One region of the Janthinobacterium sp. P210006 genome, then DNA from elsewhere that is predicted to be linked to it. Evidence: predicted binding sites of a transcription regulator. Region 1 holds the regulator's gene; each other region holds the start of a gene.
What was found. The regulator sigma-54, encoded in region 1, starts transcription at its own class of promoters, with help from an activator protein. The targets are predictions, from matches to a motif close to TGGCANGNAANCTGCTTT.

Region 1 (4,150 bases):
TGGGCGTGATGGGCGCGGCGCATGCCGAGAAGGCCGATTCCGAGAAGGAAGCCGTGATCACGGCACGCAGCGGCCTGGTCGACGACGTCAAGCAGACGCGCACCCTGACGGGCGACGTGGTGCTGGTCAAGGGCACCCTGACCATGAAGGCGGGCCGGGCCCTGATCACGGAAGACCCGCAAGGCTACCAGTTCATCACCTTCTGGGCCGATCCCGGCAAGCTGGCCACCTTCCGCCAGAAGCGCGATGGCGCGGGCGACCTGTGGGTGGAAGGCGAAGCGGAGCGCGTGGAATACAACAACAAGACGGAAGTGGTGAAACTGTTTTCCAAGGCCAAGCTGACGCGCCTGGAAGGCACGAAGCCGACGGACGTGGCCAACGGCGCCTTCATCTCGTATGACAGCCGCAAGGAAGTGTTTACGATGGAAAATTCCGACAGCGGCACCAGCACCCCGGATGGCGGCAGCGTGCGCATGGTGATCCAGCCGAAGACCAAGGCACCGGCGGCGGAGAAAGCGCCGGCCACGCCTGCGCCAGGAAAGAAATAATGGACAATACACGTTGCGGCAGTACCCTGATCGTTCGCGGGCTGCAAAAAACCTACGGCAAGCGCCAGGTCGTGCATGACGTCTCGCTGCAAGTCGAATGCGGCGAAGTGGTGGGGCTGCTGGGCCCGAACGGCGCCGGCAAGACCACCTCGTTCTACATGATCGTCGGCCTGGTGCCGTCCGATGGCGGCAGCATCGATATCAGCGGCGTGGATATTTCCAGCCTGCCGATCCATCGGCGCGCCCAGATGGGCCTGTCGTATCTGCCGCAGGAAGCCTCCGTCTTCCGCAAGCTGACGGTGGAAGACAATATCCGCGCCGTGCTGGAAATCCAGACCGTCGAAGGCCGTCCGCTGACGAAGGCCGAGATCGAGGTGCGCCTGGATAAACTGCTGGCCGATTTGCAGATTGAAAAGTTGCGCGAAAACCAGGCGCTGTCGCTGTCGGGCGGCGAGCGCCGCCGCGTGGAAATTGCCCGCGCGCTGGCCACCGATCCCCGTTTCGTGCTGCTGGACGAACCGTTCGCCGGCGTCGATCCGATCGCCGTGATCGAGATCCAGCGCATCGTGCGCTTCTTGAAGGAGCGCAATATCGGCGTGCTGATCACCGATCATAATGTGCGCGAGACGCTGGGTATTTGCGACCGTGCCTACATCATCAACCAGGGCTCGGTGCTGGCGTCGGGACGCCCCGACGACATCATCGCGAACGAGTCGGTACGCCGGGTCTATCTGGGCGAACACTTCCGTATGTGAGCCAATGAAACAATCATTGCAGCTGCGCACTTCGCAGCATTTGGCACTGACGCCGCAGTTGCAGCAATCGATACGCCTGTTGCAATTGTCTACCCTGGAATTACACCAGGAATTGGAGCAATTGCTGACGGACAATCCTTTGCTCGAGCGTCTCGATGATCCGCTCGACCGTTCGCTGCGCCTGCTGTCCGACGGCGCCTTGAGTTCCACGGCCGCGCCGGCCGAAGCGCCGCCCCAGCCGCCAGGCCAGGAAGCGCCTGCGGCACCGGCCGAAGGGGAAACCTTTGACGGCGAGGCGGGCGAGGGCCCGGTTGCCGCGGACGGCGGCGACAGCGACTGGAGCGAAGCGAGCCGGGGCAAGACGCCCGACGACGAAGATTCCCGCCCGCAACTCGAAGCCCATCACTGCACCCTGCGCGAGCACCTGATGGAGCAGATGCGCGTGACGGTGCTCGAATTGCGCGACCGCGCGCTGGTCGAGCTGATCATCGACGCGCTCGACGACAATGGCTACCTGGAAGAGTCGCTCGACGACATCCTGGCGCGCCTGCCGCACGAGCTGGAAATCGACGCCGACGAGCTGCGCACGGCCTTGTCGCTGCTGCAAAGTTTCGATCCGCCCGGTGTGGGCGCGCGCAATGCGTCTGAATGCCTGGCGCTGCAGATCAAGCGCTTGCCCCATATCGCCATGGTGACGCGGCGCATGGCCCTCGTCATCGTGGAAAAGCACCTGGCCTGGTTTGCCCAGCGCGATTTCAACAAGCTGAAAAAAGCCCTCGATTGCGACGATGAAGACTTGCGCGAAGCGCAGACGGTGATTCGCCAGTGCAATCCGCATCCGGGCGCCGTGTTTGCCTCCGACGTGTCCGATTACGTGGTGCCCGACGTCGTCGTCAAGCGCGCGCGCAATGGCTGGCAAGTCACCTTGAACAACGACGTCATGCCGCGCCTGCGCGTCAACGCCATGTACGCCAACTTGCTCAAGCAGGGCAAGGGCGAAGGCGCCATGGGCGCACAGTTGCAGGAAGCCAAGTGGCTGATCAAGAATATGCGCCAGCGCTTCGACACGATACTGCGCGTGGCACAGGCGATAGTAGAAAGACAAAAGAACTTTTTCTCGCATGGGGCCGTTGCCATGCGCCCCCTTGTGCTCCGTGAAATAGCTGATACACTGGGTTTACACGAGAGTACTATCTCGCGGGTAACAACTCAAAAGTACATGCTGACCCCGCACGGCATGTTCGAGTTGAAATATTTCTTTGGTAGCCACGTCGCCACCGAAGCGGGGGGCGAAGCGTCATCGACGGCGATACGGGCATTGATCGTGCAACTGACAGGAGCAGAAGACCCTAAAAATCCTTTATCCGACAGTAAGATTGCGGACATGCTGGGGGAACAAGGCATGGTGATTGCGCGACGTACTGTTGCCAAATACCGGGAAGCATTAAAAATTCCGCCAGTGAGCCTGCGTAAGTGTTTGTAAGTTTTTTTCGGTTCCTCTGCGGGCCGGATACGATGGACCGCACGAACCCGATCATCTTTAGGAGTGTGTATGAATCTCACCATCAGCGGACATCATCTCGAAGTGACACCAGCCATCCGTGAATACGTACAAACGAAGCTGGAGCGTGTGAAACGTCATTTCGATCAAGTCATCGATATCGCCGTGATTCTGACCGTGGATAACCTCAAAGAGAAAGAAAAACGTCAAAAGGCTGAAGTCAATCTGCGTCTGAGCGGCAAGACCGTCTATGTGGAAAGCCTGGCGCAAGACCTGTATGCCGCAATCGATGCCCTGATCGACAAGCTCGACAGGCAAGTGATGAAATACAAAACCAAAGTGCAAGGGCACGGTAAAGAGGCGATCAAGCATCTGCCAGACAGCTCGGAAGAAGAATTCGCCGCCGCCTGAGCGGGCCGCGACTTTCAACCGGCTGTGATCAACTAAGGGCGCACATTGCGCCCTTTTTTGCGCCTGTCGCCCTTGCCAGGGGGCGCCATGGGAACGCAATGTTCCATCCGAAGGCGCTAGAATGTTCCCATACTTACTTCTTTCCATTCTGCCATGAGCGACTTCGTCCAGACCTCCATCCGCAACCGCACGGGCCACATCGTGCTCGACCGCCCGAAAGCCCTGAATTCCTTGTCGCTGGACATGGTGCGCGCCCTGAGCGCCGTTTTGCTGGCCTGGCGCGACGATCCGCAGGTAGACGCCGTGGTGATCCGTTCCAGCAGTGAAAAAGCCCTGTGCGCCGGTGGCGACATCCGTTTCTTTTACGATGCGGGCCGGGCCACGCCGCAAGGTGGCAGCGCGCAGCTGGAAGATTTCTTCACGGAAGAATATGCGCTCAACCATCTCATTCATTTCTATCCGAAACCGTATATCGCCGTGATGGATGGCGTGGTGATGGGCGGCGGCATGGGCGTGGCGCAAGCCGGGCCCGGCAACCGCCTGCGCATCGTCACGGGCCGTACGCGCATGGCCATGCCGGAAGTCAATATCGGCTTGTTCCCGGACGTGGGCGGCAGTTATTTCCTGTCCCGCCTGGCCGGCCAGCTGGGCTTGTATCTGGGCTTGACGGGCTTGACCATCAACGCGGCCGACGCCCTGTACACGGGCCTGGCCGATGTGTACCTGCCCGAGGCGCAGATGGGGGCGCTGCTGGCCCTGTTCGAATCGACGCCCGGTGAAGGCTTGCCGGTCGCCATCAAGGCTCTGGCCGCGCCATTCCAGTCCCAGGCGGGCGTTTCTGCGCTGGCCACGGCGCGCGCGGCGCTGGACCGCCATTTCAGCGCCCCTTCCGTGGCAGCCATCATGGCGTCGCTGGCACAGGACGACAGCGCGTT
Region 2 (4,150 bases), on a different contig from region 1:
AGCGTATAGCTGCCTGCCACGAGGTTGTCCGTGACGGCGCCGTACTGCCCACCGCAGTTCTTGCCGATGCCCGTGCCCGTGGGGGCGCCGCAGCCGCTGGGGTCGTAGGTGAACACGCTGCCGCTGGTGAGCGGCGTTTGCGCGTAGCCTGTATTCAGGCTGGCGGCGTCGGCCAGTTCGGTGCCGCCCAGGATGCCCGAGCCGAGGTTGCCGTCGGGTGCCCAGTTGAAGACGATCTGGCCATTTTCATCGATGATGGTAAACGTCATGGCCATGTTGGTGGTGGCCGCCGAGCCCGTGCCGGCCAGGGCATCGAGGTACAGCTGCATGAAGGGCAGGGCCTGGAACTGGAAGGCCAGGGTGGCGCCCGGTTCGCCGACGACGAAATTGACGGCCATCGCCGTGCTGGAACCATTGCGGCCCGAGGCGTCGGCACTGCCGCCGCCCGTCAGGAAAGTTTCCGCCGCATTCACGGTATGCGTGCTGGTCGAGCCGGGCGGGAACGGGGGAATTTGCGAGCTGACGATTTGCGCGTCGCCGCGCGCATACGAGGCATTGCCCATGCCTTGCTGCGTAAAATCATTCTGTCCCTTGCTGACGGCGCCCCGCGCCGCCTGCAGCGCATCGATTTCATTGCTGCCACCGTGGATGACGCTGCTGCCGTTGAGCGTGGCGGTGGTGCGCGACAGGTCGACATTGCTGATGAGCGTGGTGGAGCCGACGGGATTGCTGATGACCAGGCCAAAGACACTGGTGTATGAATAACCGTAGGCGGCTGCGCTGGCGCCGCCGTGACCGGCCAGCAACAGCAGGGCGAACAGGGCGGCGGGAAATCGGGTGCGGGAAAAAGTACTCATGTAAATCCTTTGGAAATCCTTTCTGCTCGGACGCCAGCACGGCGGCCGCTTGCTGCATGGCCGCCGCGCTGTAAGGAAAACCGACAGCGTTCAGCATGAAAAAGGCGAGGTCACCCCCTCGCCTTTGCATTCCCCCGTCGCCAGGTTCAGGCGGCAACCTTGCGGCGGCGGGCATAGCCCAGGCCTGCAAGTCCCAGGCCCAGCAAGGCCAGGGTGCCTGGTTCCGGTGTCGCTTGCTGTTTCACCAGGTCCACGCTTTCCACGGCATTCAGGGTCAGGGTGTAGTTACCTGCCGTTAAGGCATTGCTGACGGCACTGAAGTTGCTGCCGCAGCCCGTGCCCACGCCCGTGCCCGTGGGCGTGCCGCAGCCGGAAGGGTCGTAGGTGAACAGATTGCCGCGCGTGAGGAAGTTGGTCGCCAGGCTGGTGTTCAGGTTGGCGCCGTCGGCGCTCTCCGTGCCGCCCGAGATGCCCGAGCCGATCACGCCGTCGGGCGTCCAGTTGAAGACCGTCGCGCCCGTCGAATCCGTGATGGTGAAGGTGACCACCAGGTTCGCCGTCGCCGTGGACAGGGAGCCGACATTGCTTTGCAAGAAAACCTGCATGAACGGCGATGACAGGAAATCAAAGCTCAGCGTCGCCGTGGGCGAGCCCACCACGAAGTTGACGGAAAAGCCCGTGGTCGAGCCATTGCGTCCGGACGCGTCGGCCGTGCCCGCGGGGTCAGCCAGGTGCACTTCGGCCACGTTGACGGCTTGCGTGGAAGTCGAGCCGGGCGGGAACGAGGGGAATTGCGTGCTGACGATCTGCGCGTCGCCGCGCGAGAAATTGCCAATAGGACCTTGTTGCGTAAAGTCGTTCTCGCCCTTGGTGACGGCGCCGACTGCGGCGCGCGGCGAATCGAGTATGCCGGGGCCGCCCTGGATGACGCTCACGCCGTTCAGGGTGGCCGTGCTGCGCGAGATGGTGGTGCTGTTCAGGGCCGTGATCGAACCCGTCGCGGCGGCGATCTGCAGGCCGAAGATGTTGTTGTAGGAATAGCCGTAGCCGCCCGCCTGCGCGCTACCGGCGACGCACAGCATGGCCAGTGCCGCTGCGGCCGGGATCAGTTTTAAATGAGACCGTTTCATTTGGGTTACCTCACGTCATGGGGTTGAGTGGATTTCGTGCTTGAGTCCTGTCGGCAGGTGCTCATGGCCAGTACCTAGCGACTTCCATGCCAACGCATGAGGTTCTTTTGAAATCAATGACTTGGCGTGCTTTTATTGACGTAGTGCAGGCCCTGTCGCACGCGCTGTAAGAAAAACCGACGCTGCCCATCAAGGCTGGCCGCCAGGCGGCAACGTGCCCAGCAGCGCATGCAGATGGGGCAGCAGGCGCTGCCCGGGCACATAGTTGCGCAATGCCGTGGCCAGCTGGCGCGCCGCCAGCCTGGCCTGGCCATCGTCGAGCATGCGCGTGGCGGCATGGCGCAGGGCGGTTTCCTGAAAGCGGTCGGCGCGCAGCAGCAGGCCGGCGCCGGCGGCCACGATGCCGTGCATATTGAGGAACTGGTCGAGATTGCCGGCGATGCCGATGACGGGCACGCCGGCCGTCAGCGCCTGCTGGCTGGTGGGGCTGCCGCCGTTGCAGATCACCAGGCTGGCGCGCCGGGCGGCCGCATCGCCCGGCAAGAAGGGCGCGACATAGGCGTTCGGCGGCACGGCATCGATGCGGATGGTGCCGGCCGTGGCCGCCAATACGGTGACGGGCAGCGGCGCCAGCGCGCGCAACACGCGCGGCAGCAATTGTCCCTGTCCGGAACTGCCCAGGGTGACGTAGATGATGGGCCGTCCGCTGCTCAGTTCCGCGTGCTGCCACCAGTCCGGCAAGTCGAGCGGCGGCGCCCAGATGATGGCGCCCAGGTAATCGTGCGTGGGCGGCATGGCGTGCGGCGGGAACAGTTGCGGAATATCCGCGTACAGGGTGCGGTCGGCATCCGTATAGATGCGCCGCAGGTCGCTGCCCAGCGACGGCAGGCCGTGGTGGCGGCGCACGCGGTTCAGGGGCACGGCGTGCGAGGCGAAGGCCAGCGGACGGATCAGGCGGAACAGGGGGGCGGCCAGCCAGATGGGCAGCATGCCGGTCAGGGGCAGGCTGGGCACCGTGTAGTGCGGGCGCACATAGGGGCTCCAGTAGGCATTGCTGACGGTGAGGTAGGGAATGCGCTGCAGGCGCGCGCTGACGGACAGCGACAGGCGGAAGTCGCCGATCACGAGATCGGGCTGGACGGCATTGAGCAGGCGCAGGTCGTCTTCCACATACGCGTGCAAGGTACTTTCCGTGTAGACGGGCTTGCCGTGGGCCAGCGCCTGCAGGAATTGCAGCGATGAAATACTGTCGATGCGCCAGCGCCGGAACGGGGTTTGCTTGAAACAAAAGTCATACCCATCGGCGCAGGCAAAATGCACGTCGTACACATCCTCGTCCAAGCCCTGAGCCAGGCTCAGGGGACGGCCGACATGGGCCAGGGTCACGGCCTCGGCCATAAAGAGGATTTTTTTGCGCGCCATCGCTGAGCTATCGCTTGCACTCGTGCCGGTGGGGATACGGTCAAGTTGGAGTGCCGCCGCGCCGATAAGTTCCCGTTGCCGCTTGCCCCTTGCGGGCGCCAGGATTTGGCCGCATCGGCTACAGTGGGGCAAAGGAGGCCACCATGCAGCCACATTTCCGTCAGACCCCGCTGCGTGCGCACAGCACGCCCGAACCCGATATGCCGCCATCGCCGGAAGGCGACCCCGTCACGCCGCCGCCGGAAACGCCGCCGCACATCGAGCCGGTGCCCGTCGAGGAGCCCACGCCGCCGCCACCGCCCGTCAAGATGCATTGAGCGCTTGTTGCGCTGCGGTGATGCTGCGCGGCGCCTGGCGCGCCGCGAGGTGCGTGCGCCTCAGTTATTTCCGATTGGAAATGAAAGGCGGGGGCGCCGTTCTCGCCACGCCATTTAAACAACAAAAAAGCCAATAAATGTTGCCGAGTGGATACAAATCAAGCTCTGACTGCCGAGTGTCATGCGGGCGTCACGATTCTGTTCTTATAATGAGACATCATAAAAATTCTTGTACAGGAGACCATCATGGGCAATTCCTTGCATAACAAAATCTACCTGGGCCGGCGCCCTGCGATCACCAGCAAAAACCTCGTGGCGCTGGCCCTGGCGGGCGCCGTGGCCGGTTGCGGGCTGGCCTGGCTGCTGCTGCGCAGCTACAAATAAGGGCTGCTGCGCCCGCGTTTGCGCCGCCTGTCCGCCTGGC
Region 3 (4,150 bases), on a different contig from region 1:
ACACCCAGCAACCAATTACGTCCTGGCGCCGCTTCATAGTAGCGCTTGTTGCTGTCGCCGACGATGACGGAACCCACATAGGTCTTGTCGAAGAGATTGTTCAGGCGCGCAAATTCCTTGAAGCGCCAGTGGCCCGCGCTTTGCTTGGCATTGAACCGCGCATTGAACACCGTATAGCCGGGTGACGGTTTTTCGCTGTTGCTGTCTTCCGCGTAGACCTGGTTGCTGGCCACGCTTTCCAGCGCCGCGCCAAAGCGGTCGAATGTATCTTTCCAGGCCAGTTCCGCAAACAGGTTGGCGCTGGGCACGCCCGGCAAACGGCTGCCCTCCCTGACGGTGCCGAAGCCCTGGTCATACACGGCGTGCAGGCTGGTCAAGGCCACTTTTGCCGTGAACCCATATGCCAGGTTCGAATCCAGCGACACTTCCATACCCTGGCGCAAGGTTTTGCTGGCATTGCGGTAGCTGGTGCGTCCGCCGCTCGATTGATCGACCACCAGCTCGTCGCTGGTCTTGATCTGGAACACGGCCGCATTCACATGCGTGTTGTTATTGATCCTGGCCTTGACGCCCGCTTCCAGGTTGGTGCTGGTGGCTGGCTTCAAGTTGAAATTGAAGCCGCCGGCCGAACCCGAGTAAAACAGTTCGTTCAGGGTGGGCGCCTCGAAGCCGCGCGCGGCGCTGGCGTACACGTTGACGTTGGGCGTCAGTTTATACAGCAGACCCAGCACCGGCGTCGTATGGCTGAATTCCAGGCTGCCGCTGTCGTCGCCATTGCTGAGGAAGTGGTCGCTGACGGAGACTTTCATCTTGCTGTAGCGCAAACCGGCGCTGAGCAGCCATGGCCCGCTTTGCCATTCCGTCTGGATATACGGATCGAGGCTGGAGACGACATCCTGCTCGTCGCGGCGCAGCTTGCCTTTCACGCCAAACGTGTCGCCGATGAAATTTTCATAGCCGGTGCGGTCGTCGCTGGAGCGGCCGTAGTCGATGCCGATGGTCGTGCTCAGCTTGCCGCCGGCCAGCTGGTTCACGTGCAGCCAGTTGGTGTCGATGCCGTAGAACTGGCGCTGAAAATCGACCACGCCGCCCGAATGCTTGGCTGGCGCCTGGAAACCCTTGTTGAAGGCCTGATATTGAATCACGTCGCGGTTGCCGCCATACATCGTCACGTGCAGGCGGTCGTCGCCGAACGCTTGTTCGTAGGTGGCGCCGATCTGCTGATGGTCGATGCTCTTGCGCGTGTTGTAGCGGTCCGCCAGGGTACGTTTCGGGTTTTGCGTGTCGCTCGCATCGATTTCGCCGGCGCGCGGGTCGCGGGCAAACGTGGCCCAGGTGGCGCCCAGCGGATCTTGCGTATTTCCCTGATGCAGGCTGTTGGCGACGATGGTCAGCTTGCTGTCCGCATTCGGCTTGACGGTGATCTTGCCGAACGCCTGTTCGCGCGTGGCGGCGCTGTGGTCGCGGAAGCCATCCGTGCGGAAGCGGGAACCGTCGAGCACGTAGCCGATGCGGCCGGCCTGGCCTTGCGCCGAGAGATCGATCTTGCTGGTGCCGTAGCTGCCGCCCGTCACGTTCAGTTCGACGGAGGGAGGATTTTGTCCATCCTTGGAAAACAGCTGGATCACGCCGCCCGAGTGGTTGCCGTAGATGGCAGAAAACGGTCCGCGCAGCACTTCGATGCGCTCGGCCGTATCGAGGTTGAACGTGGCGGCCTGGCCCTGGCCATCGGGCATGCTGGCCGGAATGCCGTCGCTGATCAGCTTGACGCCGCGCACGCCGAAAGCCGAGCGGGCGCCGAAGCCCCGTGACGAGATCTGCAAGTCTTGCGCATAGTTCTGGCGGTTCTGCACGACCAGGCCCGGCACGGCGGCCAGCGCTTCCGACGCGTTGACGCGGATTTGCCCATCCTGGATGCGGGCGCTGTCGACCACGTCGATCGATGCCGGCACTTCCTGGCTGGGGTGGGCGATGCGGCTGCCGCTGACGACCACCGTATCCATCAGTTGTCCATTGGCGGGGTCTGCTGCTTCGGCGGCATAGACGTGGGGGGCCAGGGTGGCGCTGCCGGCAACAAACAGGCTGGCGATGGTGTTCAGGCGGAAACGATGCTGCATGCGGATTCTCCAATGTGAATAAAAGCCTGCTTGGTCGCGTGCGCGGCGCAGGTCTGCATAGTCTTATCAAGCAATATGCCTGCCATGTCTCCATTGGTGGGCGGAAATTATACGCTTGTCAGTGGCACGGCGTTTGCATGCAGCCATCGTCACTTGCGCCGCTCCCGCGCGCTTTTCCTGTGTTTTGCCATTGAAAAGGTGATTATGCCCAACTTCTTCTCGCGCTTGCGCCAGGTTTGCTGGCTGCTGCCTGCACTCGCCAGCACTGCCATCCAGGCCGCTCCGTTTGCCTATGTGCCCAACGAAAAATCGGGCACCTTGAGCGTGATCGACACGGCGACCGACCAGGTGGTGCGGCAGATTGCGGCTGGAAAACGTCCGCGCGGCATCGCCGCCGACCCTAGCGGACGGCAATTGTTTGTCACGGATGCGGCCAGCAGCGCTTTGCTGCTGATCGACAACGGAGCGGGCGCATCCCTGCGCACGGTGGCGTTGGGCAAGTCGCCCGAGGGCGTCAGCGCTTCCCGCGATGGTAAGTACGTGGCCGTGGCCGTCGAGGAAAACAATAGCGTGGCCTTGCTCGATGGCCAGACGGGCATCTTGCTCGCAGATATCAAGGTGCAAGGGCGCAACCCGGAACATGCCGTGTTCAGCCCCGATGGACATTGGCTGCTGGTCAGCGCGGAAGAGGCCGAGCAAGTCGATGTCATTGATGTAGCACAACGCCGCCAGGTGGCGTCCATCGCCGTGGGCTTGCGCCCGCGCGGCATCGGCTTCAGCCCCGATTCGGGCCGGGCCTACGTGGCGTGCGAACTGGTCAATGCCGTCTACGTGCTCGACATGGCCACGCGCAAGGCCATTGCCACTATTCCCGCAGGAAAGAATGCGAATGGCATCGCCGTCCATCCCGGCGGCAAGCAAGTGTATGTCTCGAACGGTATCGACGGCACGGTCATGGTGATCGACACGGCCAGCAACCAGGTGACGGCCACGATTCCCGTCGGCAAGCGTCCCTGGAATATGGCCATCACGCCCGATGGCGCCAAGTTGTACGTGGCCAATGGCCGCTCGAACAGCGTTTCAGTTATCGACACGGCCGGCGCACGCAAGGTGGCCGACATTGCCGTGGGTGAATTGCCATGGGGCGTGGTGATTCGCTAGCTCGCCTGGAACAGGTGTTCCAGTCTGGCACACCTGTTCCATTGTGCAGCGGCTGCGGGGCTCCGCAAGGCAAGGAGGGCGCTGGCCCGGATTGCAACAGGCTGCGCCAGCCTTGTTCAAAATGCAAACAGCGCCACGCCCACCGTCCAGGCCCCGCGCATGCGAGGAAAAGCGGCCCGGTATGGATGCCACGCCCTTGTAACGCGGGTAAAACCCGCTAAGTTTGTAGTGGGATGGCGAGCTGGCACGGCATTTGCGGAAGACTCCGTGTACTCACCCCATCTGTACCAGGACGTTTGATTTTAATTAAGTATTTCCATTCTAATTAACCCGATAGAGGACGACATGAATCTCGCAGACATCAGCAAGCTGGGCGTAGCCAATCCCTTCAAACAACGCTATGACAATTACATTGGCGGCAAATTCGTTGCACCAGTAAAAGGTGAATACTTTCCTAACATCACCCCGATCACGGGCTTGCCGTTTTGCGAAATCGCCCGTTCCACGACGGAAGACGTCGAGCTGGCGCTGGACGCCGCGCACGCCGCCAAGGAGGCATGGGGCAAGACGTCGCCGGCCGAGCGCGCCAATATCCTGAACCGCATCGCCGACCGCATCGAACAGAACCTGAGCCTGATCGCCACGGCGGAAACCATCGACAATGGCAAGCCGATCCGCGAAACGATGAATGCCGACATTCCGCTGGCCATCGACCATTTCCGTTACTTCGCCGGCTGCATCCGCGCGCAGGAAGGTTCCGTCGCGCAAATCGATGCGGAAACCTATGCCTATCACTACCATGAGCCGCTGGGCGTTGTGGGCCAGATCATCCCGTGGAATTTTCCCATCCTGATGGCCGTGTGGAAACTGGC

Region 2: VPH41_RS07710 (EDSAP-1 family PEP-CTERM protein) is a predicted target of sigma-54. The motif match lies at 2,062-2,079, and genes of this name have one in related genera.
Region 3: VPH41_RS28290 (beta-propeller fold lactonase family protein) is a predicted target of sigma-54. The motif match lies at 2,240-2,257, and genes of this name have one in related genera.

What each region holds. Positions count from the first base shown of each region.
Region 1 is NZ_JAZARD010000004.1:196,150-200,299, reverse strand. It holds gene lptA (lipopolysaccharide transport periplasmic protein LptA) at 1-548, shown strand, start outside; gene lptB (LPS export ABC transporter ATP-binding protein) at 548-1,303, shown strand; gene VPH41_RS20625 (RNA polymerase factor sigma-54) at 1,308-2,786, shown strand; gene hpf (ribosome hibernation-promoting factor, HPF/YfiA family) at 2,856-3,215, shown strand; gene VPH41_RS20615 (enoyl-CoA hydratase/isomerase family protein) at 3,369-4,150, shown strand, end outside.
Region 2 is NZ_JAZARD010000001.1:1,725,582-1,729,731, forward strand. It holds gene VPH41_RS07705 (EDSAP-1 family PEP-CTERM protein) at 1-857, opposite strand, end outside; gene VPH41_RS07710 (EDSAP-1 family PEP-CTERM protein) at 1,004-1,987, opposite strand; gene VPH41_RS07715 (glycosyltransferase) at 2,177-3,385, opposite strand; gene VPH41_RS07720 (hypothetical protein) at 3,553-3,726, shown strand; gene VPH41_RS07725 (hypothetical protein) at 3,973-4,110, shown strand.
Region 3 is NZ_JAZARD010000009.1:10,543-14,692, reverse strand. It holds gene VPH41_RS28295 (TonB-dependent receptor family protein) at 1-2,117, opposite strand, end outside; gene VPH41_RS28290 (beta-propeller fold lactonase family protein) at 2,322-3,278, shown strand; gene adh (aldehyde dehydrogenase) at 3,624-4,150, shown strand, end outside.